DNA from 3 places in the Comamonas sp. HJ-2 genome. Region 1 is predicted to be linked to each of the others. Evidence: predicted binding sites of a transcription regulator. Region 1 holds the regulator's gene; each other region holds the start of a gene.

Region 1 (10,263 bases):
ACGGTGCAACTGCTCTCGGGTGACCGCTCTGCAGCGGTGCAAACCGTGGCCGCCAAGCTGGGCATAGAGCAGGCGCAGGGCGACTGCAAACCGCAGGACAAGCTGGCCGCCATGCAGGCGGCACAGGCTGCAGGGCATAAGGTTGCCATGGTGGGCGACGGCCTGAATGACGGCCCAGTTTTAGCCGGAGCGCATGTCTCTTTTGCTTTTGGTAAAGCAGTGCCGCTGGCACAATCGCGAGCAGACTTCGTGGTACTGGGAGACAGCCTGGAGTTAGTGTTGCAAAGCCTGTTGCTGGCCCGACGGACCCTGTCCGTGGTGCGCCAGAACCTGGGTTGGGCAGCAGCCTATAACGCGATCTCTATTCCTCTGGCCCTCGTGGGCTGGATGCCTGCCTGGCTGGCAGGGCTCGGCATGGCGCTGAGCTCCTTGCTGGTCGTCGCCAACGCAGCCCGTCTTGCACGTGCGTTGCCGCTGCAGGCAGCTGATAGCAACGCGTCCGCCCCCGCGCACCTTGCGCCGCGGGGCACCGTCATGCCACTGACTCAAGGAGGCCATTGATGGACATTTTGTATGTATTGATTCCGCTGTCGGTTGTTCTGGTCATGGCCATTGTGGCTGCCCTGTGGTGGGCCGTGTACCGGGGCCAGTTCGAGAGCGTGGAACAAGAAGGCGAGCGCATTCTTCGCGACGATTGATGTGGCTCAACGAGTCCGACCAGAAACCAATGAACACTTTGCAAGATATCTAAGAGGTGCCCGATGGAAGCAACAAATAACAATGCTGTCTATTACGACGACACCGTCGTAAGACAGTTCTCTATCATGGCCGTGGTATGGGGGGTGGTAGGTATGGCGGTGGGCGTGTTTATCGCGTCCCAGCTGGCCTGGCCGGAACTCAACTTCGGCATTCCATGGCTGAGCTACGGACGTCTGCGTCCGCTGCATACCAATGCCGTGATCTTCGCTTTTGGTGGCTCGGCGCTGTTCGCGACCAGCTACTACGTGGTGCAACGCACCTGCCAGACCAAGCTGTTCATGCCCAAGCTGGCCAGCCTGACTTTCTGGGCCTGGCAACTGGTTATCGTCGGCGCTGCCATCAGCCTGCCTCTGGGTTACACCCAGGGCAAGGAATACGCCGAGCTGGAATGGCCTCTGGACTTGCTGATTGCCGTGACCTGGGTGTCCTATGCCATCGTGTTCTTCGGCACTATCGGTATCCGCAAGGTCAAGCACATCTATGTGGCCAACTGGTTCTTCGGTGCTTTCATTCTGGCCGTGGCCCTGCTGCACATCGTCAACAATATTTCCATCCCCGCCGGCTGGATGAAGAGCTACTCGGCTTACGCCGGCGTGCAGGACGCGATGGTTCAGTGGTGGTACGGGCACAACGCCGTGGGCTTCTTCCTGACCGCCGGCTTCCTGGGCATGATGTATTACTTCATCCCCAAGCAGGCGGGCCGTCCCGTGTATTCGTATCGCCTGTCGATCGTGCACTTCTGGGCGCTGATCTTCACGTACATGTGGGCGGGTCCTCACCACCTGCACTACACCGCTTTGCCTGACTGGACCCAGTCCGTGGGCATGGTGTTCTCGCTGATCCTGCTGGCTCCCAGCTGGGGCGGCATGATCAACGGCATCATGACGCTGTCGGGTGCCTGGCACAAGCTGCGCGACGATCCCATCCTGCGTTTCCTGATCGTGTCCCTGTCGTTCTACGGCATGTCCACCTTCGAAGGCCCGATGATGGCCATCAAGACCGTGAACGCGCTGAGCCACTACACCGATTGGACCGTGGGCCACGTGCACTCCGGCGCTCTGGGCTGGGTGGGTCTGATCACCATGGGCTCTCTGTACTACCTGATCCCCCGTCTGTTCGGCCGCGAGAAGATGCACTCCGTGCCCGCGATCGAGCTGCACTTCTGGATGGCGACCATCGGCATCGTGCTGTACATCGCCGCAATGTGGATTGCCGGTGTGATGCAGGGCCTGATGTGGCGCGCTGTCAACCCCGACGGCACGCTGACCTACACCTTCGTGGAAAGCGTGAAGGCGACCTATCCCTTCTATGTGATTCGCGTGACTGGCGGTCTGCTGTATCTGGGCGGCATGCTGGTGATGGCATGGAACACCTGGAAGACCGCAATGGCCGGCCGTTCCGTCAAGGTGGCAGTGCCTGCCGTGGTGGCTCACGCCTGAGCATTGAGGAGCAAAAGCAATGTCTGATCAAAATAACGCAGCTCCCAAGAGCTTTTCGCACGAGAAGATCGAGACCAGCAACTTTTTGCTGATCGCGCTGACGCTGTTCGTGCTGACCATTGGCGGCCTGGTGGAAATCGTGCCGCTGTTCTTCCAGAAGTCCACGACCGAAGCCGTGGCGGGTCTCAAGCCCTACACGCCGTTGCAGCTGATGGGGCGCGACGTCTATCTGCGCGAGGGTTGCTACAACTGCCACTCGCAGATGATCCGTCCCTTCCGCGCCGAGACCATGCGCTACGGCCACTACTCGGTGGCTGGCGAGTTCGTCTACGACCACCCCTTCCAGTGGGGCTCCAAGCGTACCGGCCCCGACCTGCATCGCGTGGGCGGCAAGTACAGCGACGAATGGCATCGCATCCACCTGAACAACCCGCGTGACGTGGTGCCCGAGTCCAACATGCCTGCTTACCCCTGGCTGGAAGCCAACAAGGTGGATGACACGGCCGTGGCAACGCGCATGAGCGCGCTGCGCAAGGTGGGCGTGCCGTACACCGATGCGGAAATCGCCGGTGCTCAGGCCGAGGTCAAGGACAAGACAGAGATGGAGGCAGTGATTGCCTATCTGCAGGTCCTTGGTCGCGCCGTCAAGTAAGAGAGAAAGGGCTGGAAATGGATATCACCACCATGCGTATCGTGGCCACGCTGGCATCGCTGGCGTGTTTCGTGGGCATCTGGTGGTGGGCGTATGCCCGCCGCAACCAGGCCCGTTTTGACGAGGCAGCTCAGGTTCCATTCCTGGAAGACTGAGTCTGATCACCACAACGAGAACATCCCATGAGCGATTTCATTAACAATTTCTGGTCGGTGTATGTCGCGGCGATTACGCTGATCGGCATCTTTGGCTGCTTGCTGCTGCTGATTCTGGTGGCCCGCAAGAAGGTCGTTCCCTCGGGCGACAACACCACAGGCCATGTCTGGGACGAAGACCTGCGTGAACTCAACAACCCCATGCCCAAGTGGTGGATGGGTCTGTTCGTGATCACCGTGGTTTTCAGCCTGGGCTATCTTGTGGTCTACCCAGGTCTTGGCGGCTTCGGCGGCAAGCTGGACTGGAGCCAGACCGGCGCCTACGACAAGGAAATGGCCAAGGCCAAGGCGGACCTGGAGCCTCTGTATGCCAAGTTCACCAGCATGCCCACCGAAGAAATGGCCAAGGACCCTCAGGCCATGGCCATTGGCGAGCGTCTGTTCATGAACAACTGTGCGCAATGCCACGGCTCTGACGCTCGCGGCAGCAAGTCCTTCCCGAATCTGGCGGACGGCGACTGGTTGCATGGCGGATCTCCCGAGAAGATCAGGGAGACCATCACCAACGGCCGTATCGGCATGATGCCGCCCATGGCGGCAGCCGTGGGCTCGGCGGAGGATGTGCGCAATGTGGCGCACTATGTGCTGAGCCTGTCGGGCAGCCCTCACGATGCCGTCAAGGCTTCGCAGGGCAAGTCCAAATTCGTGGCCTGTGCGGCTTGTCACGGCATGGACGGCAAGGGCAACCCCGCGCTGGGAGCTCCTAACCTGACCGATGACATCTGGCTGCATGGCTGGGGTGAGGCGGCAATCGTCAACATCGTCAACAACGGCAAGCACAATGAGATGCCTGCCCAGAAAGAGAAGTTGACGGAGGCGCAAATTGCCGTGCTGGCTTCCTATGTCTGGAGTCTTTCGAATACGCAAAACCAGAAGTAATGCGTTTTTAAAAGGCGGTGCCCTGGCACCGCCTTTTTCGCGTTTCAATTTTCAGTAATTACAAAAATATTAAGGAACTGCGATGCCGTGCGATCAGGGGAAGCCCCGAAAAGTCATACCGATCACGCCTGAGCCTCATGAGGGCGGGCCTGAGTTGGTGCCTATGTTCGCTTCCGAGCAAAAAGTGTACTCACGCTCTATTAGCGGCGTGTTCTCACGGTGGCGCTGGGCCATGGTGTTTCTGACCCAGATCGTCTTCTACGGCCTGCCCTGGCTGCAGTGGGGCGAGCGCCAGATGGTGCTGTTCGATTTGGGGGCCCGGCGCTTCTATCTGTTCGGACTGGTGCTGTACCCGCAGGACTTCATCTATCTGACGGGGCTGCTGATCATCAGCGCACTGGGGCTGTTCCTGTTTACCGCCGTAGCCGGGCGTCTGTGGTGTGGCTTCTCCTGTCCGCAGACGGTCTACACCGAGATCTTCATGTGGATCGAAAGCAAGGTCGAAGGCGATCGCAGTGCCCGCATGCGTATCGACAAGAGCGGCTGGACTTTGGAGAAGATCTGGAAAAAGTCGCTCAAGCAGTTTCTCTGGATCGCTCTGTCTCTTTGGACAGGTTTCACCTTTGTCGGCTACTTCGTGCCCATCCGTGAGTTGGGTGTGGAGTTGATGGCCTTCCAGGGCAACTGGCAGATTTTCTGGGTGGCGTTCTACGGCTTCGCCACCTACGGCAACGCCGGCTATATGCGCGAGCAGGTCTGCAAGTACATGTGTCCCTATGCACGCTTTCAGAGTGCCATGTTCGACAAGGACACCATGATCGTCAGCTACGACGCCGAACGTGGTGAAGCTCGCGGCCCGCGCAAGAAAGACGTCGACTACAAGGCACAGGGCCTGGGGGACTGCATAGATTGCAAGCTTTGCGTTCAGGTCTGCCCCGTGGGCATCGATATCCGCAAAGGGTTGCAGTACGAATGCATCGGCTGCGGTCTGTGCATCGATGCCTGCAACTCCGTGATGGACAAGATGGAGTATCCGCGTGGCCTGATCCGGTTGACCACTCAGAATGCCGTGGCCAAGGCCTGGAAGCAGGTGCAGGTTATTCGCCGTATTTTCCGCCCGCGTGTGCTGATCTACTCGGCCGTGCTGGTGGCCCTCAGCGCTGCCATGATCGCCAGTCTGGTGCTGCGCGAGCCGCTCAAGGTCGATGTGATTCGTGACCGTGCTGCGCTTTCGCGCATCGTGGCGGGCGGCAAGCTGGAGAACGTCTACCGTCTGCAGATCATGAACGCCACCGAGTCCGAGCAGCGCTACCGTATCAGCGCCGTGGGCCTGGAGAATCTGGAAGTCGCATCCGAGCAGGAAGTGAGCGTTGGCCCTGCAGAGACGCGCGGCATTGCGGTGCGGCTGCAGATTCCGTATGGCTCAGCAACTCCCGGCTCGCACCCCGTACACTTCAATGTGGATGCAGTGACTGCCGGAGCAGGGCGTATTTCCGAGAAGACGGTGTTCCTGGTGCCGCGTTAATGCCAGGTCTTGACGGTCTTCGTGAGCCATCACGGAGGCCGGACAAGGGCACCGCCAATCGGCAACAATTTATGCCACCCTGCCGTGTGTGCCTGGGTGGTCAGAATTTTGGAAAGAGGTTTCATCATGTCGGCAGCACAAGCCAAGGTCTCGCAAACGGCCAAGATCATCCACCCCGAGGACGGCAAGCCCTGGTGGAAGTTTGCCCATGTCTGGCTCATCATCGCCGGCCCGGTGATCGTGGTGATTGCCGGCTTTGTCACCGCATACATCGCACTGAGCAGGCCCGATCCCGTGATTGACCCTGACTACTACCGCCATGGCATGGAAATCAACCAGCGCCTGAGCGAAAGTGAAAAAAGCCTGGCACCAGCAGTCACCGGCCGCAATCATGCGGCCACACCAGCCAAGGACCATCCGCTGGATCGCTGAGCGCTCCGGCGCTTGCTCCGCCAAGGTCGCTTTTGCGGCCTTTTTTGTTGCCGATATCAAAATCAGAGCGTGTTGCGCATGTTCTGTCTAACGTTGATGTAGAAGCAAATGGTTTTTTGATATCCAGATGGCGCAGGATGCTACTGAAAAGAGAGTGGTTCAGGGTTTCCCGCCACGGTGCATGCCCGCAGTCCTGCATGAACGGTCACCACTGTTGTGCAAAATATGACCAAGCCCACAGCCCAAGGAGAATCAGGATGGATGCTCGACGCTGGATGTGGATTGTCTGGCCGGCCTTTCTGGCGGCGGCAATCATGGAGATGGTGGTTTTCGCCTTTGTGGACCCGCTGGATGTGCACTGGCTGGGCTCCCCCCTGGACTGGTCGCGCCAGGCCATCTATACGGTCGCTTTTTTTGCCTTCTGGGTCGTGACCCTGATCGGAGGTGCGATGACGGTGATGCTGGGTCGCTCCGTCAGCGATCTCAATGGCGGCATCGTTTCCGAGCCTCTGCCCGATTAATTCGCACAGACAAAAAAGCCCGCTGTCCGCGGGCTTTGTCTTGAGAGTGTCTGTCGACTCGGTTCAGTTCTGGCATTGCTGGCTGTTGACGATGCGTTTGAGCGCCTCGGTATCCAGGATGCGCAGGTGGCGCTGCTTGACTTCCACAATGCCTTCCTCTGCAAATTTGGAGAAAGTGCGGCTCACGGTCTCGAGCTTGAGGCCCAGGTAACTGCCGATTTCTTCGCGCGTCATGCGCAGCACCAGCTCCGACTTGGAAAAGCCGCGTGCCGACAGGCGCTGGACCAGGTTCAACACAAAGGCCGCCAGGCGCTCTTCGGCACGCATGCTGCCCAGCAGCAGCATCACGCCATGCTCGCGCACGATTTCGCGGCTCATGACCTTGTGCACATGGTTCTGCAGGGCAGTGACCTCGCGCGAGAGCTGCTCCAGTTTGTCAAACGGCATGACGCAAACCTCGGCGTCTTCCAGGGCCACGGCATCACAAGTGTGGTGGTCGTTGACGATGCCGTCCAGACCAATGATTTCGCCAGCCATCTGAAAGCCTGTGACCTGATCGCGTCCGTCTTCGGTGGCCACGCTGGTCTTGAAGAAGCCGGTTCGAATGGCATACAGCGAGGTGAACTCTTCGCCATTGCGAAACAGCAGCCCACCGCGCTTGACCTTGCGGCGCGTGGCCACAATCTCGTCAATGCGCTCCATTTGTTCATCGTCCAGGCCCATGGGCATGCACAGTTCACGCAGATTGCAGTTGGAGCAGGATGCTTTGATGGTCTGAAGATTCATGGGCTTTTTGCAACGGCGCAGACAGACACGGAGTGGAGAGTCGCGCTGGTCATTGACCTCGTGGTTGAAGATGAGATGGATCAAATTGTCGCAGCACTTGCCTTGAGGTCTCTTGATTTTCATCAAGGACAGGGTGATTGCCTTGGGGCACATTGCCTGTATTCGTTCAAAAACACGCGCTTTTGCCTATTTTGGGCATGATTTTCAGGATCTGATTTCCATTGAAATCTGCTCTATACAGAGTGTGGGCGCACCCTAACTCCCAGTTATGACCGCAGTCACGCCTGAGTTGCTGAGCCGCTTTGATATCCCCGGCCCACGCTACACATCGTTCCCAACAGCCGACCGTTTTGTTGAGGCTTTTGGTGCAGACGACTACATACTGGCACTCAAGCAGCGCAAGACGCATTCTGGCTCGCGCGCTTTGCCCCTGTCCGTTTATGTGCATGTGCCGTTCTGTGAGTCGCTTTGCTATTACTGCGCCTGCAACAAGATCGTGACCAAGCATCATGAGAAGGCTGCCGAGTATCTGGACTACTTGAGCCGCGAGCTGGCCATGCATACCGAGCATTGCGGCAAAGGCCAGCTCGTAAGCCAGCTGCATCTGGGCGGAGGCACACCGACCTTCTTCAGCGATGCCGAGTTGCAGCAGCTGATGGTCTTGATGCGTGAACATTTCAAGCTGGATCCCGCGGGCGAGTACTCCATCGAGGTCGATCCGCGCACCGTCAGCAACGAGCGGCTGAGAGCTCTCAAGGACATGGGGTTCAATCGCCTGAGCTTTGGCGTGCAGGACTTTGATCCCGCGGTGCAGAAAGCGGTGCACCGCGAGCAGCCCGCCGAGCAAGTCTTTTCGTTGGTGGCCGAGGCGCGCCGCCTGGGCTTTGTCTCCATCAATGTGGACCTGATCTACGGGCTGCCCAGGCAGACGCCCGAGTCTTTTGCGCGCACGCTGGCACAGGTCAATGAGCTGCGCCCCGATCGCATTGCACTGTATGCCTATGCGCATCTGCCCGAGCGCTTCAAGCCGCAAAGGCGCATCGAATCGGCAGACCTGCCCATGGGACAGGACAAGCTGAACATGCTCTCCGGCGCAATTGATGCATTCATGGATGGCGGCTATGTCTATGTAGGCATGGACCACTTTGCGCTGCCTGACGACTCTTTGGCCATTGCCAAGCGCCAGGGGCGCCTGCATCGCAACTTTCAGGGCTACAGCACCCAGCCTGATTGCGACCTGATTGCACTGGGCGTATCGGCTATCGGCAAGGTGGGCGCGACCTACAGCCAGAACGTCAAGACTCTTGAAGAGTATTACGATGCCGTCGATGGCGGCATGCTGCCCGTGCAGCGCGGACTGGCGCTTTCACGTGACGATCTGGTGCGCAGAGCCGTCATCATGTCCATCATGTGCCAGGGTTCCGTCCTGTATGAGCCCATGGAGCAGGCCTGGCTTATCAATTTCCGCGAGTACTTCGCTGCGGAGCTGGATGCGCTGGCAGAGATGCAGCGCAACGGCTTGGTCGAGCTGTCCGCAGAGGGCTTCAAGGTCACTGGCCTGGGCTGGTTTTTTGTGCGCGGAGTAGCCATGCTGTTTGACCGATATTTGCAGGCCGACCGGAACCGCGCCCGCTTTTCGCGCATCATCTAGCGCATGTTGTTTTCGCTGGTCTGGACTGCTTTGATCATGGGGCTCGTGGGTGGGCCCCATTGTCTTGTGATGTGCGCTGCCCCCTGCAGCGTGGTCACAGCAGCGAAGCCTGTCGGCGGCGGGCAGCCAGTTGTCGTGCTCGGCCTGCAAAAACGCCAATGGCTGCGTACCAGCCTGTTTCATCTGGGGCGCATCGCTGCCTATGCCCTGCTGGGCGGGATCGCGGCCGTGGCCATGGAAAGTCTGGCCTGGCTGACCAGTCAGACAACGGCATTGCAGAGACTTTGGACGCTGATGCATGTGGCGGTCATGGCCTGGGGACTGGCCATGGTGGTGCAGGCGCGGCAGCCAGCCTGGCTGGAGCGGGCGGGGCGTTCCGTCTGGGCCAGGGTTCAGCCCTGGGTCACCGCGCCGGGCGGCAGTCTGGCAGCAGGCTTTGCCTGGGCACTGATGCCTTGTGGTTTGCTGTATTCGGCGGTGTTGGTGGCGGCCTTGAGTGGCGGCGCCTGGCGAGGTGCTTTGTCCATGGCAGCCTTTGCCGTTGGTGGTGCACTGTGGCTGCTGGCGGGTCCCTGGCTGTGGCAACTGGGACAGTCGCATGTCAATGCATTGCGGGCCAGGTGGGGCACCAGAGTTGCAGGTCTGATGCTGATTGGCGTTGCGAGTTGGGCTTTGTGGATGGACCTGGTCTACAAACCCAGCCTTTGGTGCCGATAAGTCACACAAGAGGGGATTGTTGATGCTGTTTGCATCCCAACAGACCCTAGTCATGCTTGAGCAGTCATGGAACTGCGGAATAATGTCTTATCTTGTGTGTAGCGCTCAAAGTGAATCGTTTCGTTGCTATTGATATCGGACAACTGCGTATCGGCATGTATGTCCATCTGGAGACCGGCTGGTTGCGCCATCCGTTTCCCGTCAGCAGCTTCAAGATTGTCAATGACGAGCAGTTGCAGACACTCAGGACCCTGAGGCTCAAGGCAGTCCAGGTCGATCTATCGAGAAGCGATCTGGAAGCTGCGGCAGCGCCTCCGGCCGCAGACCCTCAACCCGCTCCTGCCTCACCCGAGAATGATGCGCATGCATGGCGCAACAGTATTTTGGGCGTGCAGTCCAGGTTTCTGGGCGCGGTTTCCGTATTTGATGATGTGCAGGCCTTGTTGCCAGCCAACCCCGAGAAGGCGAGGACAACGACGGATATGCTGGTTGCACAGCAAGTCGTCAAACTGGCGCAGGCTCGTGATCTGAGTTTGCATCTGCTCGCGGATACGGGGGGCGCCACCTTTGGCGTTCATGGTGTCAACGTCTCCGTGCTGAGCCTGTTGCTGGGTAAGACGCTGGGCCTGTGCGATGACGTATTGAAGGATCTGGGCACGGCAGCCCTGTTGCATGACATCGGCAAGC
Region 2 (10,263 bases), on a different contig from region 1:
AATGGTCTTCATGCTGTTTGAAAGCCGGCAGGACCTGCTCCCAGCGCCAGGTGTCGTCGCCGGTGAGCTCGGCCCATTGCTCATAGTCGCGGGCCTGGCCGCGCATATAGATCATGCCGTTGATGCTGGAGCAGCCGCCCAGTGTCTTGCCGCGCGGATAGCGTAGGCTGCGACCGTTGAGGCCGGGGTCGGGCTCGGTCTGATAGAGCCAGTCGGTGCGCGGGTTGCCTATGCAATAGAGATAGCCGACGGGGATGTGGATCCAGTGGTAGTCATCCTTGCCGCCGGCTTCGATCAGCAGAATCCGGTGATTCTTGTTGCGGGTGAGACGGTTGCACAGCAGCGAACCTGCTGTGCCGCCGCCGATGACGATGTAGTCGAACTGGGTATCACTCATGGGCAGATCAAAAGGCCGGTACAGCTAGGCGCAGAGGCCAGAGCATCAGGCAGTCATGGGCAAAAAGGCTGGTTCATTAGGTGTGATGAGCTTGCGGGTGTCGATAGGGAAAGCGCTCGCATACTCCTGTTTTGGAAGCTGTCGGCGCAGTGCTGGTTTTGACTTTCGCGGATTTTTGATAAAAATTGCAACGCTATCATTGCGTGGCATGCGGCAGCGGCCTACGTGCTGCGTTTGGCATGCTCCTCGCTTGGCGCGTTATGCTGGCCCCTGCGGTCAGCCCGTCTCCCCCATGTCCTAGGAAGCTTTTCTTTGCCCAGCTCAGACCAACTACCTCAATGCCCGCTGCAGTCCCGCGAAGGTCAGCAATGGGCCGTGCCTGCGGGCCGCTGGAGTGCCGCCGAGCTGGGCGACCGCCATATTTGGCGCCGGCTGGCGCCGCAGATCAGGGCCGTGCCCAAGGGCGCGGCTTGGGATTTGCAGCAAATGGTCTGGTTCGACCATATCGGTGCCCAGTTGCTGTGGGAGCAATGGGGCAAGGCCTGGCCGGCCCAACTGCTGACGACCAAGACCCAGCGCTCCATGCTGGAGCGTGTGGCCAGGTTCAGCGAAGTGCCCGAGTCCAAGCCCGAGCCCTCGGGATGGATGTGCGAGGTCAATCGGCTGGGTCAGATGGTGATCGATGCCTGCGGGCACTTTTCCAACTTGATCCAGCTGGTCGGCCAGTTGCTGCTGGACTGCCTGCGCCTGCTGCGCAACCCGCTTCGCGGCCCCTGGCGTGATATTTCGGGCCATCTCTATGCAACGGGAGCGACAGCTTTGCCGATCACGGCGCTGGTCGGCTTTTTGATCGGCGTGGTGCTGGCCTATCTGATGGCGCTGCAGCTGCGTCAGTTCGGGGCCGAATCCTTTATTGTCAACATTCTTGGCATTTCGCTGATCCGCGAGCTCGGGCCGCTGCTGGCGGCGATTCTGGTGGCGGGGCGCAGCGGCTCGGCCATCACGGCGCAGATCGGCGTGATGCGCGTGACCGAGGAGCTCGACGCCATGCAGGTCATGGGCATTTCCCAGGGTTACCGGCTGGTGCTGCCGCGTGCGCTGGCGCTGGCCGTGTCCATGCCGCTGGTGGCGTTGTGGACCATTCTTGCGGCACTGGCTGGCGGCATGGTCGCGGCGGACCTGACCATGGACATCACGCCCTCCTATTTCGTGCAAAGCCTGCCCGCGGCCGTGAAGGTCGGCAATCTGGTGCTGGCCATGGGCAAGTCCGTGGTGTTTGGCGTGCTGATTGCCTTGATCGGCTGCCATTGGGGCCTGAAGGTAGAGCCCAATACCCAGAGCCTGGGTCGTGGCACCACGGCGGCGGTGGTGTCATCCATCACCATGGTCATCATCGTGGATGCCATCTTTGCCATCCTCTTCAGAAACGTGGGCTTTTAGGATGAACTACCCCCTGTGCGGCTTCGCCGCTTCCCCCCAAGGGGACGACACCTTCGCTGCGGGGCGGCCCTTGCACGGCGTTTCTGGCTTGGGTCGCGCCAGCCTCGTGCAGCGGGGGGCACGCCAATGACAGAGGTGATGCACAACCGCCGTATCGAGGGTGCCGTGGGCGATTACGCGCCGCCGCAGGATGTGAAACCCCTGGTGCAGGCAGTGGACCTGTGGACCGAGTTCGGCGAGGGCGAGTCGCGCTTTGCCGTGCACCAGGACTTGAACTTCGATGTCTACCCGGGCGAGATTCTGGCCCTGGTGGGCGGCTCCGGCACGGGCAAGACGGTGCTGCTGCGCCAGATACTGGGGCTGCTCTCGCCATCGCGCGGCACGGTGACCGTGGATGGCCGGCCCTCGCGCGAAGTCATCAGCGGCGAGCTGGCGGCGAGTCAGGTGGGCATGCTGTTCCAGCAGGGTGCGCTGTATTCGGCCTTCAACGTGCTCGACAACATCGCGTTTGCGCTGCGTGAGCAGGGCACCTTGCCCGATGCCGTGGTGCGCGATGCGGCCATGGTCAAGCTGCAGATGGTGGGCCTCAAGCCCGAGCATGCCTCGCGCATGCCTGCGGACCTGTCGGGCGGCATGATCAAGCGTGTGGCGCTGGCGCGCGCGCTGATGATGGATCCGCCGCTGCTGCTGCTCGACGAACCCACAGCGGGGCTGGACCCCAAGGGCTCGGACGAGTTCTGCGAGCTGCTGCGCGATATTCATGCAGAGCTGGGCCTGACCGTGATCATGGTCACCCACGATCTGGATACGCTGTTCGCGCTGTCCACACGAGTGGCCGTGCTGGCCGAGAAAAAAGTGCTGTTCACCGGAGCTCCGCGCGACGTGGCCCGGATCAAGCACCCGTTTATTGAACATTTCTTCCAGGGAGAGCGTGGCCGCCGTGCCATGGCCCCGGTGCAAGGCGGCGTGGCCGCAGAGGAAAGCTGATGGAAAACAAGTCCCATGCCATGGCTGCCGGCATCTTCGTGCTGGTGGTGGCGACCCTGCTGGCAGGGCTGGCCGTCTGGCTGACGCGCGACAACCGCGAATACCAGCTCTATGAAATGTCCACCAAGGACGGAGTCAGCGGCCTGCAGCCCCAGGCCACGGTGCGCTACAAGGGCGTGCCCGTGGGCAAGGTGGTGCGCATCGGTTTTGATCCGCAGATTTCCGGCAATGTGCTGATTCGCATTGCCGTGGGCGAGGACACGCCGGTCACGCCGGCCACCTACGCCCAGCTCGGCTATCAGGGAGTGACGGGGCTGGCCCATATCCAGCTCGACGATGACAGCAAGTCTTCGCAACCGCTCAAGCCCGGGCCCAGCGGCCTGCCGCGCCTGCCCATGAAATCATCGCCGCTGAACATGCTGGCCGACCAGGGGCCGGTGCTGCTGGAGCGGGTTGACGAAATTTCACGCCGCCTCAATTCCATGCTGGGTGAGGACAACCAGAAGCGGGTGAGCGTGGCGCTCGACAATATCGCTGCCGCATCCGGCGGGATCAAGGATCTGGCCGAGACCATGAACAAGACGGCCAAGGACTTTCCACAGATCACGGCAGATGCGCACCAGACCCTGCAGTCCCTTACCAAGGCCGGCAATGCCGCCACGGGCGTGGCGACCGATCTGCAGCAGACCGTGCGCAAGGTCAATGCCCCCGATGGTCCGCTGCAGCAGATTGCCGAGGGCACGCAGGCCCTGTCGCAGGCGGCCGAGTCGCTGGGGCGCAGCACCTTGCCGCGCATGAACGGCGCGGCCGACGATGTCTCGCGCGCCGCGCGCAGCATGGGCGCGGCCGCGGGCCGCTTCAATGACAACCCGCAATCCGTCATCTACGGCCAGGGAATGGGCTTGCCAGGCCCCGGCGAGCCCGGTTTCGTGGCTCCGGCCAAGTGAAGAAGCAACAAGGACACGACTTGCGCCAATTCGGATCGGGCAGGCAGCTTTTCGATGGAAATGCCTGCTACTCATTCTGGCTGGCCTAAGTCCCAAAGGAATCAATATGGCAGACACAAAGATTTCACTCACCGGCCGCGGAGCATGGCGATTGCTGGGCGCTTCTTCCCTGGTACTGGCGCTCGCCGCCTGCTCGGGCCTGCCCACGGCACCCACGCAACCGGTGCGATATGACCTGGGCATGGCCGACCTGGCAGTGCCGGCCGCGAATGCGGCCGCACCCTCCGTGGCGCCGGTACCGCTGGTGCTGGCCGAAGTCCAGGCGCCGGGGTTGCCCGAGGGCCTGACGGCCATGTTCTACCGTCTGAACTACAGCGACAGCCAGCAACTGCGTGCCTACCAGAACGCGCGCTGGAGCCTGCCTCCCGCTCAGATGGTGGAGCAGCGCCTGCGCATGCGCCTGGGGCTGGAGCGCCCCGTGCTTTCGGGCAAGGATAATGTCCGCCCCCTGCAGGCCGACAAGCGCTCGATTGCGCAGCTGCGCGTGACGGTGGACGAGTTCAGCCAGGTCTTCGACAACGCCAGCAACAGCCGTGCGTTGCTGCGCCTGAGCGCCAGCCTGATCGGTGCCGGCGAGAGTGCAGGCAACCAATTGCTGGGCCAGAAGGTGTTCACGGTCGAAGTTCCGGCGGCCTCGGCCGACGCAGCCGGCGGTGCCCAGGCCATGGCACGCGCCGTGGACGAGGCGGCTGCCCAGCTCAGCCGCTGGTTGCAGGGTTACGGGCGCTAGGGCCCGACCAGTCCCAGGCATTTCCGCTCCCAAAGCCCTGCCATGCAGGGCTTTGTTGATTCCGGGCAAGTCCTGCTTACTCGCGGGCAGCTGCTTTGCTGATGTGGGTCAATGGCCGGGCCGGGCCTTGTTCTTAAGCTGCCAGTTCCTCAACCTCGCACAAGGAACTGCCATGGCCAGCCTCGAATGGAATGCCGCTCTCATCCTGGATTTTCCCGTCATGGACGCGGTGCATGAAGAGTTCGTCACCCTGCTGGCCCAGGTGGAAGCTGCGGGCGACGAGCAGCTGTGCGCGCTCTGGGACGAGCTGATTGCCCATACCCAGCAGCACTTCGATCAGGAAGACCGCTGGATGCAGACCACGGGCTTTGCCACGGGCAACTGCCACAGCCAGCAGCACAAGGTGGTGCTGGCCGTGCTGCGCGAGGGGGCGGTCAAGGGCGGGCAGGGCGATCTGGCCACGATCCGCCATATGGCGGCCGAGCTAGGTCCGTGGTTCAGCCACCATGCGCAGAACATGGATGCCGCCCTGGCCCTGCACATGCGCCGCGCGGGCTTTGACCCGGTGACCGGCGCGGTGCTGGTGCCCGAGGCTTTGCCTGCGGAGCCGATCACCGGCTGTGGTGGTGCCTGTGGTGAAGCTGAAAAAATGGAAGTAGTAACTGCCTGAAACTGGCACGCGATAAGGCGAGAGACAGCGAGCAAGAGCCGCCGCGCAGCGAAGCTGCCGTCCCTCTTGGGGGAAGCGGCGCAGCCGCTCAGGGGAAGTATTTTTTGGGTTAAGGGTATATCGCCGGGGAGGCCAGGATGGGGAAGATCTTGATCAGTCCGCCGGCCATCACCTCGATGGCCAGCGCGGCCAGAATCAGTCCCATGAGCCGGGTCATCACATTGATGCCGGTCTTGCCCAGCACGCGGGCAATCGGGTGGGCCAGCGAAAAGCAGACCATGATGGCAGCGGCCACCACCACGCCATAGCCGACCAGTGCCACATGCTGCCAGATGGTGCGCGCCTGATCGGCATAGATCACCACGGTGGACATGGCGGCAGGCCCGGTCAGCAGCGGAATGGTCAGCGGTACGACGGCAATGCTGTTGCCCTCGGCGGCCTTCTCGACGCCGGCTGCCAGCGTGGCATTGTTGGGGCGGTCTTCGGCGGGACGGGCGTTGAGCATGTTCATCGCACTGATCAGCAGCAGCAGGCCGCCGCCGACCTGAAAGCTTTGCAGCGAGATATTGAAGAACTGCAGAATCTGCAGTCCCAGCAGGGCGCAGACCGCAATCACGCAGAAGGCGGCAAAGGCGGCGGTGCGAATCGTCTGCCAGCGCTGCTCGGCGTCGAAGCCGGCCGTGTAGTGGATGAAGAACGGGACGATGGCCAGCGGGTTGATGATGGCGACCAGGGTGATCAGGGGCTTGATATCCATTACAGCTCGCCTCCTGGCATGGGGGGCTTCTTGCGACTGTCGGCCTTTTGTGGGGCTGAGATAGCTTGCATCAACACTCCTGTGAAAAAATGGCCGAATCATCGACGCGGCATCAGCCATTACAGCATTGCTGGCGGCCGCGTCGCGGATTTCCCTTTTGAACCATGTTAAGGAGCTTCGCAATGGGCAGCTTTGTTGAACTGACAGCCGTGGATGGCGCAAAAACCCCGGCTTATGTGGCCATGCCCGAGGGCCAGGCACGCGGTGCCATCGTGGTACTGCAGGAGATCTTCGGCGTGAATTCGCATATCCGCTCCGTGGCAGACCGCTACGCAGCCCAGGGCTATGTGGCCGTGGCGCCCGCCATGTTTGCCCGCGTCAAGCCCGATGTGGAGCTGGGTTACAGCGAAGAAGACATGAAGGCCGGCTTTGCGCTCAAGACCGCAGTGGAAGCCCTGCCTGAGCCTGGCGCGCTGCGCGATGTGGAAGCAGCCGTGGCCCATGCGGCGACTCTGGTGCCTGGCGGCAAGATCGGCGTGGTGGGCTTTTGCTGGGGCGGCCTCATGACCTGGCGCTCGGCCTGCAATCTGGCCAGCGTCTCGGCTGCAGTCTGCTACTACGGCGGCGGCATGACGGGCGAACTGGAAGCCAGCCGTCTGGCGCTGTGCCCGGTGCTGGCCCATTTTGGCAGCAAGGATCACTACATCTCGCTGGAGTCCGTCGAAGCCTTCAAGAAGGCCCAGCCCAAGGTGGAAGTCCATGTCTATGAGGCCGACCATGGCTTCAACTGCGATCAGCGCGGCTCCTACAACGAAGCCGCTGCAGCGTTGGCAGGTGAGCGCACTCTGGCCTTCTTCGCCCAGTATCTGGGTTGATATAAAAACAATAGCTGCTTGTGCTTTATATATAAGCGCAAGCAGCTGTTTTTATCTAAAGCCCGTTGCCGCTGGGCGGTCCCCCATCAGAGACATCAAGCAAGCGCCGCCGCGCAGCGAGGATGTCGTCCCCCTTGGGGGAAGGCGCGGAAGCGCCTCAGGGGGTCATTCTTTTTCTTCGCTTTCCAGATAGCGGCGGCGCCAGAAATAGGCCACCAGCACCACGGTGATGATCACCATGGCCACCAGGGCCCAGATGAAGCCGTCCTTTTTGTGGACGAACGGGATGAACTCGAAGTTCATGCCGAAGATGCCGGCAATCAGGTTCAGCGGCAGAAAGATGGCCGTCACCGTGGTCAACGTGCGCATGATGTCGTTGGCGCGGTTGCTCTGAGCCGAAAAGTGCATCTGCACGGCGGTCTCGGCACTTTGCTCCATGCGGTGAATGTGGTGGGTCACGCGCTCTATATGTTCGAGCACGTCGCGCGAGCGCACGCGCAGCAGTTCGCGCTCATGCTGGCGCGCAGGTGTGTGCTCGGGCGGCCAGCCCTCCAGCGCCTCGGTCCAGTCCTGCACGGCGGCACGCTGGTCTTCGCAGATCTCATCCAACTGGTGCAGCGCCAGGCGCACGTCGAGCACGCTGGCCCAGTTGCTGAAACGCTTGTTGGGCTTGAGCAGCGCCATCTGCCAGTGGTCGATCTGGCGCGTCAGTGTGCGGCGCAGATCCAGGTAGCCGTCCACCATGCCGTTGACCATGCGCAGCATCAGGTCGGCAGGCTCCACGGGCATCTTGGTGCTGGCCTGGCGGCTGTCAGTCTTGGCGGGGCCGGAAATCAGGCGCTGCCAGAAGTTTTCCAGTACAAAGCAGCCGTCGGGATGCACGGACAGCAGAATCTGGTCATACAGCGCAAAGCCCACGGGCTGGGTTTCCACGCGTTGCAGCACCGGCGCTTCGCGCTGGCCGCTGTGGGCCGGGTTGTGCGATGGAGGCGGGGCGCTGGATGCCGCACTGCCGGTGCCTGCCATCACTGCAGGCAGGCCTGGCGGTGAGGCCGCGGCTGACGCGGGCGAGGCGTGGTTGCCGCTGAGCGGCGGTAGATGGGCGTTGGCCAGCCGGCGGAATACCAGCACGTCGTACACCGAGGTGTAGTCGTAATTGGAAGGGATGGCCGGATTCAACAGGTCGGAGACATGCAGGTCCACGAGGGCGGAGCCGCCCAGCCTGACCAACATGGTCTGAATGGCTGGCAGCTGAGCCTCCAGCTCCGAGCGTGTGCAGGAGACCCAGTAAAACCCCGTGGTTGCCGCCTGCGTGGGCAGTCCGTCAACAGGCTGGGCATAGAGGGGAGAGATATGCAGCACGCGCATGGGATTAGGCAGTCTCGATGTCAGTGCAAAAAGCAGATGTAAAAACGGCCCGTGCAAGCTGCACGGGCCGTCAGATCATGCCTGAAATGCTCTCAGGCGCAAGCATGACCTACGCTGACAGCTATCAATTTTGTTACAGGCCGCGCAGCTTCTTGGCGGCGTCGATGGCAAAGTAGGTCAGGATGCCGTCGGCGCCCGCGCGCTTGAAGGCCAGCAGGGCTTCCATCATCACGGCGTCGTGATCGAGCCAGCCGTTGGCGGCAGCGGCCTTGAGCATGGCGTATTCGCCGGACACCTGGTAGGCGAAGGTCGGTACCTTGAACTCGTCCTTGACGCGGCGCACCACGTCCAGATACGGCATGCCGGGCTTGACCATGACCATGTCCGCGCCTTCGGCGATGTCCTGTGCCACCTCGCGCAGGGCTTCGTCGGTGTTGGCTGGGTCCATCTGGTAGACATTCTTGTCGGCCTTGCCCAGGGCGCCGCGTGTGCCCACGGCGTCGCGGAAGGGGCCGTAGAAGGCGCTGGCGTACTTGGCGCTATAGGCCATGATGCGGGTGTGAATATGGCCTTGCAGCTCCAGGGCCTCGCGGATGGCGCCGATGCGACCGTCCATCATGTCGCTGGGGGCCACCATGTCCACACCGGCTTCGGCATGGGCCAGGGCCTGGCCGACCAGCACTTCGACGGTGTCATCGTTGATGATGTAGCCGCTCTCGTCCAGGATGCCGTCCTGGCCGTGGCTGGTGTAGGGGTCCAGGGCCACATCGGTCATCACACCCAGCTGGGGGAATTCCTTTTTCAGCGCGCGCACCACGCGCGGGATCAGGCCGTCGGGGTTCAGGGCTTCCTTGCCGTCGGGGGTCTTGAGGCTGGATTCGATGGCGGGGAACAGCGCCAGGTAGGGAATCTCCAGCTTCACGCATTCCTCGGCCACGGGCAGCAGCAGGTCCAGGCTCAGGCGGTCCACGCCGGGCATGGAGGGCACGGCCTCGCGCTTGTTCTGACCTTCATGCACGAACACGGGGTAGATGAAGTCGTGCGGCGTCAGCACGCTCTCGCGCACCAGATTGCGGGTGAAAGCATCGCGGCGCAGGCGGCGCGGACGGTTCTGGGGAAAAGGAGTAGGGCTGGACAAATGCATGGGGAAAATTGTGCCCCATTCGTCATGGCTTGGCTTGCAGCTGCGTGACTATTCCATGACGACCGGCGCGACTGGGCCCGAGCTTCGAGGTAAAGACGCGGCGCGCAGCGGCTGTGGCGCAGCGCAGGCCTTTACACTGGCTCCATGCTATGGGTCAAAGCCTTTCACATCGTTTTTGTCGCCAGCTGGTTTGCTGGTCTGTTCTACCTGCCGCGCATCTTTGTCAACATCGCCATGGTCACGCCGGGCTCGGTGGCCGAGCGCGAGCGCCTGCTGCTGATGGCGCGCAAGCTGCTGCGCTTCACCACCATGCTGGCCGTGCCCGCGCTGGGTCTGGGCCTGTGGCTGTGGCTGGGCTGGGGCTTCGCGGGCGGCTGGCTGCATGCCAAGCTGGCCGTGGTGCTGCTGGTCATCGGCTACCACCACAGCTGTGCCGTGCTGCTGCGCAAGCTGGCGGACAACACCTGTCATAAAAGCCATCGCTGGTTCCGTTTCTATAACGAAGTGCCGGTGCTGCTGCTGATCGCTGCCGTGATTCTGGTGGTGGTCAAGCCCTTCTGAATCTTGCACTGAGAGTAGGAGGCGACTGTGTCCGATTCCGCGGTGCCGGTGATTTCCATGCGCCATACCTCGGCCTGGCCGCTGGCGCTGGTTTATGGGCTGCTCATTGTCTTTGCCAGCCTGTTCCCCTTCGACGGCTGGCGCGCCCAGGGCATCGATCCCAGCGTGTTCCTGTTCGCGAGGATTCCGCCGCCTTACTGGACCTGGTTCGACGTCAACACCAATATCGTCGGCTATGCGCCGCTGGGCTTTTTCCTGGCGCTGGCTCTGATGCGCTCGGGCCAGCCCAGGCTGGCCGTGCCGCTGGCTTTTCTTGCCGGCACGCTG
Region 3 (10,263 bases), on a different contig from region 1:
GCAGTCGCTGCGCCAGCTACTCGCCAGTCAGCGTACTGCCGCCCTGGCCGTTCAGCCACAGGCCGGTTCATCAGCCCCCGGATATCTCCCCGCCCCAGGCCTGTCGCTGGTGCCCTGGGCCTGGAGTGGCAAATTCAGCTGTCTGATACTGCATGTCAGTGCGCTGGCCAGCCACACACAGGCCATGGAGCTGCATCCTGCCGTCAGTCTGCTGATGAGCAGGCCAGAGTCCGCTGGCGAAGCCGTGCATGCGCTGGAGCGCATCAGCATTCAGGGCGTGGCCTCCACTCCCCCAGGCGACAGCGGCCTGTGGCAAGGCGCCCGTGCCAGCTATCTGGCGCGCTTTCCCGAAGCCGAGCCCATGACGGCGCTGGGAGACTTTCGCTTTGTCTGCATCACGCCGCAAGGCGGCAGGCATGTCGCCGGCTTCGGCGCAGCGCGCGATGTGGACGAGCACGATCTCATCGCCGCACTCAACCCGGCTGCCTAGCCTTTGCTGGCCCGGCCCGACCTGGATTGGCCAGCTTGAGCCTTGAGCACATGCTCGGCAATCAGGCACATGCAGGGCAGCGGCTGGCCCTGCATCAGGGCCTGAACATGGTCCTGCCAGATCTGACCCTGCTGCTCCACGTTTGCGTCCAGAAAGCACTGCAGCATCTGCTGCGGATCTGCACAGGTCTGATAGTGATAAGGATTGCGCCGCAGGCATGCCGCGCGCAAATGCAGGCCCAAGGCCTCCCAGGTCACCGCCCTGCCTTGCAGGCGCTGCCACTGATGCAGCAGCTCATGGGCGAAGACGCCAGCCACCACAGGGTGGGCAAGCCGCAGCGGCTTATGCGGGTCCCGGTGCTCAAAAAAGCTGCGCGGCAGATAGATGCGCCCGCCGCCCAGGGACAGCGCGCGCCTGGTATCGCCCAGACGCCGCACATGCAGACGCATGCCGGGCAGCAGCTCATCCAGCGTAGTGCCGAAAAGCCGCTGCGCGAAACCGACCTCGACCGGCATCAGGCTTCGCCGCCAGAACATCATGCAACAGGCCGTGCGCAAGACGGATTCTGCATCTCGGAGACTTCCTGCGAGCTCTAGAACTCGAAGACCTGAGCCGGCTGCGGAACCTGCACCGTGAAATGCAGGCGCTCGTGCAGCAGCGTGGCCAGGGCCCGGGAGGCATGCGACTCCCCATGCACCACAAAGGTCTGCTGCGGCGGGCGGCTAAAAGCGGCCGCCCAGTCCAGCAAGGCTTGCTGGTCCGCATGGGCCGAAAAGCCACCCAGGGTATGGATACCGGCACGGACCTCGACGTCATCTCCAAACAGGCGCACCTGCCTGGCACCGTCGACCAACCTGCGGCCCAGCGAACCTTCAGCCTGAAAGCCGCAGATCACCACCGCACACTCGGGCCTGGACAGATTGTTCTTCAGATGATGCAGCACCCGTCCCGCATCGCACATGCCGCTGGCCGAGATGATGACCGCGCCGCTCTTGATGCGGTTGAGCTTGATGGAGTCCTCCACATCGCTGATGAAATGAATGTGCGGCGATTCCTTGAGTCTCCTGACACTGCCCAGCAACTGCCTTGCCTCCTCGTCGAACACGCCGAAGTGCCGCAGCGTGATGTCCGTGGCCGCCACCGCCATCGGCGAATCCACAAATATCTCTACCGGCGGCAAGCGCTGCTGCTGGATCAGCTGCAGAAAGTGATAGAGCAGCTCCTGCGTGCGCCCCACGGCAAATGCCGGGATGACCACATTGCCATGAGGAACCGTGCGCGTGACCACATCGACCAGCTCTTCCAGGGTATCGCCCGTGCTCTTGTGCTGCCGGTCGCCATAGGTGGACTCGATGAGCAGCAGATCGGCTTCCAGGATCGGCGTGGGATCGCGCAGAATCACCCGCCCCGGCTGGCCCAGATCGCCGCTGGCCACCAGCTTGCGCGTGCCGCCATGGCCATCTGCCAGCCATAGCTCCGCAATGGCCGAGCCCAGAATATGCCCGGCATCCTGAAAACGTACCGTCACCGCAGGATGGGGTTCGAAGCTGTGGCCATAAGGCACGGCCTGGACCTGCTCCAGCGTGCTCGCCACATGGGCCAGCGAATACAGAGGAACCGTCGGCTCACGCTCGTGCCCCCGGCCTTCACGCCGGCGCCGCGCCGCCCGTTCGGCATCCATCATCTGGATATGGGCGCTGTCCTTGAGCAAGACCTCGAGCAAGTCCTTGGTGGCCAGCGTGGCATAGATAGGGCCCTTGAAGCCCTTGGCCACGACCTTGGGCAGCAGGCCGCTGTGATCGATGTGCGCATGGGTCAGAACGACGAAATCCAGACCTGCGGCATCAAAGGCAAAGGCTTGCTGGTTGTGCTCGTCAGCCTCGCGGCCGCCCTGAGCCATGCCGCAGTCGATCAGAAATCGGCAGCCATGCGCCTCGACCAGGAAACAGGACCCCGTGACCGACTGCGCCGCACCGTGAAAAGTGATGTTCATGAAGCATCCATTGACGATCCACATGGACCGTCAATGAATCTAGCACCACTGGCGCCTGCGTTTCCAGAGCCTCAAGTCTTGCCTTGATGCCCATCAAACCGCTGAGCCTGTCCGGGCGCCGTAAGCACCGGCTGGCTGTGCAGCAGGAGTCACCAGCCGGCAAATCGGCCGCCAGGGCGGACGGGACTGCTCTCGCCTCAGCTGCTTGCCGCCACAGGCTCTCCGCTGTCCCAGCCGCCGCCCAGCGCACGGATCAGCGCCACCGTGGCCGTGTACTGCGCGGTACGCACCTGCAAGGCCTGACGCCGGTTGCGCAGCTCGTTGCGGCGCGCATCGAGCAGCTCCAGCTGGCTCACCAGACCGTTGCGATAGCGCACGTCCGAGAGGTGCGTGGCACGCTCCGAGGATTGCACGGCCTGCCCCAGCACATGGGCCTGGCCCGAGAGCAGGCGCAAGGCACTGAGCTGATCCTCGACCTCCCTAAAGGCCGCGAGCACCTGACCGCGCTGGGTGGCCACTGCGGCCTCCAGGCGCGCACGGGCGCCCTCTTCCTGCGCGGCGCGCTGGCCGCCGTCGAAGATGGGCAGGGACAGCAAAGCGCCTATGCCCCAGGAGCGCGCCGACCACTTGAACAGATCGCCAAGCTCCGGCGAGGCATAGCCGCCATTACCCGTGAGCGTGATGGCCGGAAACCATGCGGCCTGGGCCACGCCCACGCGCGCCTGGGCCGCCAGCACCGATGCCTGGGCCGCCGACACATCGGGGCGGCGCGCCAGCACCGTCGCGGGCACGCCTGCCGGAATCACGGGCAGCGCTGCCAGCACCGGCTGCGCGGCCAGCGTGAAGCCAGTGGCGATATCGCCGACCAGCACGGCCAGCGCATGCGTGAGGGCCGCCTGCTGGCGCTCCAGCGCCAGCGTCTCGGCCTCGGTGGCCGAAACCTCGGTCTGCATGCGCGCCACGTCCAGCTCGGCCGCATCGCCGGCCCGGAAGCGCTTCTCGATCAGCGTCAGCGTCTCGCGATAGGCCGCCAGACTCTGCTCGACCAGTTGGCGCTCGGTCTGCAGCGAACGCAGTTGCAGATAAGTCTGCGCCACATCGGCCTGCACCATCAGGCGCGTGCTCTGCAGCAGGGCTTCGCGTGCATTGGCATCCTCGCGCGCTGCTTCGCTGGCCCGCGACAGCCTGCCGAACAGATCCGCTTCGTAGGAGAAGTTCAGGCCGGCCGTGACCAGGGTGGCGGGCTGCAGGCCGTTCGCGGTGTTCAGTCCGGCCTGGCGCACAGCGCCGCCCGAGGCCCCGATCTGCGGCTGCCGCTGGGCATCGGCCGAGCGCAGCAGTGCCCGCGCTTCGGCCAGGCGTGCCGCAGCAGTCTGCACATCGGTATTGGCTTCACCCGCACGCTCCACCAGAGCGCTGAGCTCGGTGTCTGCAAATACCCGCCACCAGGCACCGCGCGACTGGGCCTCGGCCGGGGCGGCCTGCGTCCAGCCCGCGGCTGCGGCCTGGGCGCTGAAGCTTGCGGGCACTGCAACGCCGGCATGCTGGTCCACCGTGGGCGGTGCGCTGGCGCAACCCGCCAGCACCAGGGCTGCCGTCAGCGCGCTCAGGGACGGCATCAGGGATCGAATGCCTTGCATCGTTTTCATATCGGAATCCATGGTTGATTGGGGCTTATTCGTCATGGCCGCGCGGCGCGGCAGGCATGGGCAGGGCCGAGGCGCCGTGACCCGGCTCGCTGATCGGCGCCACATGGCTGCCGTGCTGCTGCAGCGGACGGTTGCCGGCCAGACGGCGCAGCACCACATAGAACACCGGCGTGAGGAACAGGCCGAAGGCCGTCACACCGATCATGCCGGCGAACACCGCCACGCCCATGGCACTGCGCATCTCGGCGCCCGCCCCCGTGGACAGCACCAGCGGCAGCACGCCCATGACAAAGGCCAGCGAGGTCATGAGGATGGGGCGCAGGCGCAGGCGACTGGCTTCGATCGCGGCCTGCACGGGAGTGCGGCCGGCAAATTCCAGCTCGCGGGCGAACTCCACGATCAGGATGGCGTTCTTGGCCGACAGCCCCACAAGCACGATGAGCCCGATCTGCGTGAACACATTGTTGTCGCCACCGCTCAGCCACACGCCCGTCATGGCAGCCAGCAGGCCCATGGGCACGATGAGGATGATGGCAATCGGCAGGGTCAGGCTTTCGTATTGCGCCGCCAGCACCAGAAAGACCAGCAGGATGGCGATGGGGAACACCAGCACGGTGGAATTGCCGGCCAGGATTTCCTGGTAGGTCAGCTCGGTCCACTCGAAGCCTATGCCGGGCGGCAGGGTTTCGGCAGCAATGCGCTCGACGGCGGCCTGAGCCTGGCCCGAGGAGAAGCCGGGCGCGGGCCCGCCATTCACGTCGGCGGCCAGAAAGCCGTTGTAGCGCATGGCGCGTTCGGGCCCGAAGCTGGGTTCGAGCTTCATCAGCGCCGACAGCGGCACCATCTCGCCTGTGGTGGAACGCACCTTGAGCAGACCCACGTCTTCGGCGCGCGCCCGGTAGGCGGCATCGGCCTGGACGCGCACGCTATAGGTGCGGCCGAACTGGTTGAAGTCGTTCGCATACAGACTGCCCAGGTAGATCTGCAGCGTCTCGAAGATATCCGTCACGGGCACGCCGAGCTGGCGCGCCTTGGTGCGGTCGATGGCGGCATAGAGCTGGGGCACGTTGACCTGCCAGCTCGTGAACAGGCCGGCCAGCTCGGGCGTCTGGTAGGCCTTGGCCATGAAGGCCTTCACGGCCGCGTCCATGGCGTCGTAACCCAGCGAGGCGCGATCCTCGATCTGCAGCTTGAAGCCGCCGGTGGTTCCGAGGCCGGCCACGGGCGGTGGCGGGAACATCGCGATAAAGGCTTCCTGGATGCTGCCAAAGGCCTGGTTGAGCTGACCCGCCACAGCACCGCCGCTCTGGTCGGCATGCGTGCGCTCGGCAAAGGGCTTGAGCGTGACAAAGACGATGCCCGAGTTGGAGCTGTTGGTAAAGCCGTTGATGGACAGTCCGGGGAAGGCGATGGCGTCTTCCACATTGGGATTGTTCTTGACGATCTCGCCCATGCGGCGGATCACGTCTTCGGTGCGGTCCAGTGTGGCGCCATCGGGCAACTGGGCAAAGCCGACCAGGTACTGCTTGTCCTGGGCCGGCACAAAGCCGCCGGGCACCAGCTTGAACAGACCCCAGGTCGCACCCACCAGCACGGCGTAGATCACCAGCATCAGCGCCTTGCGGCCGATGACGCGCTGCACGCCGCCGCTATAGGCATCGGAGCCACGGCGGAACAAGGCGTTGAAGCGGCGGAAAAAGCCGCCCAGCACGCGCTCCATGCCGCGCGTCAGCGCGTCCTTGGGAGCATCGTGGCCGCGCAGCAGCAGCGCGGACAGCGCAGGTGACAGGGTCAGCGAGTTGATGGCCGAGATCACCGTCGAGATGGCGATGGTCACCGCGAACTGGCGATAGAACTGGCCCGTGAGGCCGCTGATGAAGGCCAGCGGCACGAACACGGCCACCAGCACCAGGGCGATGGCGATGATGGGCCCGCTGACCTCCTGCATGGCGCGGTAGGTGGCCTGGCGCGGCGACAGCCCGGCCTCGATGTTGCGCTCCACGTTCTCCACCACCACGATGGCGTCGTCCACCACGATGCCGATGGCCAGCACCAGGCCGAACAGGCTCAGGGCATTGATGGAAAAGCCCAGCAGGTGCAGCACGGCAAAGGTACCCACCACCGACACCGGCACGGCCAGCAGCGGAATGATGGATGCGCGCCAGGTCTGCAGGAACAGGATCACCACCACCACGACCAGGGCCACGGCTTCAAGCAGGGTCTGGATCACGGACTTGATCGAAGCCCGCACGAACTGCGTGGGGTCGTAGGCGATGCGGAACTCCACGCCCTCGGGCATGTGCTTTTGCAGCTCGGCCATGGTGGAGCGCACATTGGCCGAGATCTCCAGGGCGTTCGAGCCCGGGGCCTGGAACACGCCCATGCCCACGGCGGGGTCGTTGTTGAGCAGGGAGCGCAGCGAATAATCGGCCGCGCCCAGCTCCAGCCTCGCTACGTCGCGCAAGCGCGTCACCGCGCCGTCGGCACCGGTCTTGACGATGATGTCGCCGAACTCCTCCTCGGTCTGCAGACGGCCCTGGGCATTGATGGACAGCTGCATGTCAACGCCAGGCAGGCCGGGCGAGGCACCGACCACGCCGGCCGCGGCCTGCACGTTCTGGCCACGGATGGCAGCCACCACATCGGCGGCCGAGAGACCGCGCTGCGCCACCTTCTGCGGATCCAGCCAGGCGCGCATCGAATAGTCGCCGCCGCCGAAGATCTGCACCTGGCCCACGCCCTGGATGCGCGCCAGGCGGTCCTTGACGTTGAGCACGGCATAGTTGCGCAGATAGTCGATGTCATAGCGGCCGTTGGGCGAGACCATGTGCACGACCATGGTCAGGTCGGGCGCGCTCTTGACCGTGGTGATGCCCAGGCGGCGCACTTCCTCGGGCAGGCGCGGCTCGGCCTGGGAGACGCGGTTCTGCACCAGCTGCTGCGCCTTGTCGGGGTCGGTGCCCAGGGCGAAGGTCACGGTCAGCGTCATCACGCCGTCGGTCGTGGCCTGGCTACCCATGTAGAGCATGCCTTCCACGCCGTTGATGGATTCCTCCAGCGGCGTGGCCACGGTTTCGGCAATCACCTTGGGATTGGCGCCCGGGTAATGGGCGCGCACCACCACCGAGGGTGGAGCGACCTCGGGGTATTCCGAGATCGGCAGCGTTCGCATGGCGATCAGGCCTGCGAGAAAAATAAGCACCGACAGCACACCCGCAAAGATCGGGCGGTCGATGAAAAATCGGGAAAGGTTCATGGTGTCGGAGGATTAATGGTTCTCAGACCGTGGGTTGCTTGGCGGCGCCGCGGCCATCGGCCAGCTCGGCCTTGACATCCATGGGCACGTCCTGAGGCGCAACCACTACGCCGGGGCGCACACGCTGCAGTCCGTTGACGACGATGCGCTCGCCGGCCTTGAGGCCCGAAGTGACCACGCGCAGGCCGTCCACCGGTGCGCCCAGTTGCACCTCCCGGTACTCGGCCTTGTTGTCAGCGCCAATCACCAGCACGAATTTCTTGCTCTGGTCCGTGCCCACGGCGCGCTCGTTGATGAGCACGGCCTGGGTGGTCTGGGGCTGGCCCATGCGAATGCGCGCGAACTGGCCGGCCATGAGCGTGCCGTCCGCATTGCCGAACACGGCCCGCACGCGCACCGTGCCGCTCTTGGCATCGACCTGGTTGTCTATGAGCTGCAGATGACCGGCATAGGGCGTGCCGCCGCTGGTACCCACCCCCATCTGAACGGGAATGGTTTCAATCAGCGCACGCGTGCTGCGTACCTGGCTTGCGCTCTGCAGACCCTGCAGCGCCTGGGCCACGATCTGCTCGTCCGCGTCGAAACTGGCATACATCGGGTCCACCGATACCAGGGTGGTCAGCACCGGAGCACCGGCTCCCGAGCTCACAAGATTGCCCACCGTGACCTCGATGCGACCCACGCGCCCGCTCACCGGAGCCTTGACCTGGGTGTAGCCCAGGTTCAGCTTGGCGGTCTGCAGCGCAGCCTGGGCGGCGCGCAGATTCGCATCGGCTTCGCGCCGGGCATTCACGCGCTCGTCGTATTCCTTTTGCGCGATCGCCCGCTCGTCCCACAGACGCGTGGCGCGCTCGGACTCGCTCTGGGTATAGGCCATGCGCGCCTTGGCGGCAACGACCTGGGCTTCGGCGCGATCGACTTCTGCCGCATAGGGCGCCGGGTCCACGGTGAACAGCAGATCACCGGCCTTGACCAGCGCGCCTTCCTTGAAATGCACGGCCTGCACCGCTCCCGAGACGCGCGGCTGCACATCCACACGCTGCACGGCTTCGAGGCGGCCGGAGAATTCATTCCACAGCGTTACGTCCTGCTGCAGGACCTGGGCTGCCGAAACTGGCACAGCCGGCGCGGCGGCTTGCGCAGCGGGCGCTTCGGCATGCGATGACAGGCCCAGCATGGCGGCAGTCGTGGCGATCACGGCAGCGGCGACGCCGGCGGCGGCCCACCGGCGGCGGTTGGAGAGTTTGGAGTGCTCGTTCATGGCAATGTCTTTGGTTCAAGGGTTGAAAGCGGTAGCGGCTCTTTCGGCGGCGGGCAAGACTCATCCCTTCCAGCGCTCAGGCCAGGAATCGAATGAGAAAGAGAAGAAAAAGGCGCAGCCGTGCTGCTTCCGGCCCACGGGGCCGGGTCAGGTCAGCGGTATCAGCAGGGCAAAATCAGCTCAGAGCCGACATCGGGTGGTTTCGAAAAACTGGCGCAGTTGCTCCTGCAGCTGCGCGGCGCAAGGGCAGGACTCGGGCGGCTGCTCCAGCAGCGCCTGCGGCCATTGCCCGGCTTCGGCAAACACATGGCGATGCACGCTCAGGCCGGCAGCTTCCAGGCGCGCGCCATAGTTCAGTGCCTCGTCACGCATGGGGTCGGCCTCGCCGACCAGAATCAGCGTCGGCGGCAGTCCCGCGAGACGGCGGGCTCGCGCCGGCACCGCATAGGGGTGCTCAGCATCATGCGGCTCGCCCAGGTACTGGCACCAGCCCGAAGCCCATTTGCATTCGACGGACTCGCCCTGAGCGGCACGCTGCGAAGGCGTGGCCGAGCAAGGGTCCAGCATGGGAGAGATCAGAATCTGCCCGGCCAGCGGCGGCTGCTGCTGATCGCGCGCCATCATGCAGACGCCGGCCGCCAGATTGGCTCCAGCCTCTTCACCGGCCAGATAGAGCGGAGCGCCCTTTCCGGCCAGCTTGCTGCGTTGCTTGTAGGCCCACAGCAGCACCTCGTAGCCCAGCTCCAGCGGACGCGGAAACGGATGCTCGGGCGCCAGCGGATAGGCCAGCGACACCACACAGGCCCCGGCCGCCGCCAGCGAGCTGCCGACGGTGCAGCCGTTGTCCAGACCGCCGGTCACAAAGGCACCTCCATGGAAATGCAGCACCAGCGGGACCACTTCGCCGCGCCGCTTGCCGCCGTATATGCGCACATCTGCCTGCACACCGTCGGCCACGGAGATCGTGGTGTCGGTATGAGGAATCGGCTGCGATGCGGTGGCTTTGGTGTTTGACATGGATTTTCCGGACAGGACCGGGTGATGGAACAGAAATGTAGCAACAGCAAGTGACGGCATAAACCCCGCAAACGCGGCCACACTGTTTCCAATTCTCGAACAATGACGGTGTGAGCTGTGTGTGAGAATCCCGCATCCTCGGCGAGTCCGGGTTTTCGCGAGGACAAGGAGATCCCATGGATCAGATACAGGCCATGCGTATTTTCGCGCGGGTTGTGGAAGCCGGCACTTTCACGCGTGCAGCCGATTCGCTGCAAATGCCAAAAGCCAGTGTGACCAAGAACGTTCAGGCTCTGGAAGAGCGCCTGCGCGTGAAGCTGCTCAACCGTACCACGCGTCGCGTCACCGTGACCGCCGATGGTGCGGCCTATTACGACCGCGCCGTGCGCCTGCTCGCCGACTTCGACGACCTCGAGGCCAGCGTCAGCCAGGCCCGCACCACGCCGCGCGGGCGCCTGCGCGTGGATGTGGGAACCACCGTGGCGCGTCTGCTCATCATTCCCCATCTGAGCGAGTTCCAGTCTCGCTATCCCGAGATACAGATCGACCTGGGCGTGAGCGACCGCACCGTGGACCTGATCAGCGACAACGTGGACT

The links. Region 1 encodes FNR, which switches genes on or off when oxygen is low (the NO sensors DNR and NnrR bind a similar motif). Its sites were predicted from a motif close to TTGATNNNNATCAA; they were not measured.
Region 2: ACWGXF_RS08915 (hemerythrin domain-containing protein) is a predicted target of FNR. The motif match lies at 4,660-4,673, and genes of this name have one in related genera.
Region 3: ACWGXF_RS12200 (MBL fold metallo-hydrolase RNA specificity domain-containing protein) is a predicted target of FNR. The motif match lies at 2,567-2,580, and genes of this name have one in related genera.

The regions. Positions count from the first base shown of each region.
Region 1 is NZ_JBSIFD010000014.1:164,509-174,771, forward strand. Features, by position in the region: gene ACWGXF_RS13555 (heavy metal translocating P-type ATPase) at 1-561, shown strand, start outside; gene ccoS (cbb3-type cytochrome oxidase assembly protein CcoS) at 561-698, shown strand; gene ccoN (cytochrome-c oxidase, cbb3-type subunit I) at 762-2,198, shown strand; gene ccoO (cytochrome-c oxidase, cbb3-type subunit II) at 2,218-2,850, shown strand; gene ACWGXF_RS13575 (cbb3-type cytochrome oxidase subunit 3) at 2,868-3,005, shown strand; gene ccoP (cytochrome-c oxidase, cbb3-type subunit III) at 3,033-3,944, shown strand; gene ccoG (cytochrome c oxidase accessory protein CcoG) at 4,027-5,469, shown strand; gene ACWGXF_RS13590 (FixH family protein) at 5,596-5,901, shown strand; gene ACWGXF_RS13595 (hypothetical protein) at 6,159-6,422, shown strand; gene fnr (fumarate/nitrate reduction transcriptional regulator Fnr) at 6,486-7,208, opposite strand; gene hemN (oxygen-independent coproporphyrinogen III oxidase) at 7,477-8,859, shown strand; gene ACWGXF_RS13610 (sulfite exporter TauE/SafE family protein) at 8,863-9,576, shown strand; partial or broken gene ACWGXF_RS13615 (DUF3391 domain-containing protein) at 9,687-9,926, shown strand; gene ACWGXF_RS13620 (HD-GYP domain-containing protein) at 9,966-10,263, shown strand, end outside.
Region 2 is NZ_JBSIFD010000009.1:179,910-190,172, reverse strand. Features, by position in the region: gene ACWGXF_RS08940 (GMC family oxidoreductase) at 1-397, opposite strand, end outside; gene ACWGXF_RS08935 (MlaE family ABC transporter permease) at 710-1,837, shown strand; gene ACWGXF_RS08930 (ABC transporter ATP-binding protein) at 1,964-2,824, shown strand; gene ACWGXF_RS08925 (MlaD family protein) at 2,824-3,771, shown strand; gene ACWGXF_RS08920 (ABC-type transport auxiliary lipoprotein family protein) at 3,878-4,561, shown strand; gene ACWGXF_RS08915 (hemerythrin domain-containing protein) at 4,734-5,231, shown strand; gene ACWGXF_RS08910 (MarC family protein) at 5,341-5,988, opposite strand; gene ACWGXF_RS08905 (dienelactone hydrolase family protein) at 6,171-6,863, shown strand; gene ACWGXF_RS08900 (magnesium transporter CorA family protein) at 7,029-8,231, opposite strand; gene hemB (porphobilinogen synthase) at 8,365-9,375, opposite strand; gene ACWGXF_RS08890 (CopD family protein) at 9,520-9,936, shown strand; gene ACWGXF_RS08885 (VanZ family protein) at 9,994-10,263, shown strand, end outside.
Region 3 is NZ_JBSIFD010000013.1:24,712-34,974, reverse strand. Features, by position in the region: gene ACWGXF_RS12210 (pyridoxamine 5'-phosphate oxidase) at 1-490, shown strand, start outside; gene ACWGXF_RS12205 (hypothetical protein) at 487-1,029, opposite strand; gene ACWGXF_RS12200 (MBL fold metallo-hydrolase RNA specificity domain-containing protein) at 1,083-2,483, opposite strand; gene ACWGXF_RS12195 (efflux transporter outer membrane subunit) at 2,681-4,144, opposite strand; gene ACWGXF_RS12190 (efflux RND transporter permease subunit) at 4,158-7,388, opposite strand; gene ACWGXF_RS12185 (efflux RND transporter periplasmic adaptor subunit) at 7,411-8,649, opposite strand; gene ACWGXF_RS12180 (alpha/beta hydrolase) at 8,830-9,666, opposite strand; gene ACWGXF_RS12175 (LysR family transcriptional regulator) at 9,843-10,263, shown strand, end outside.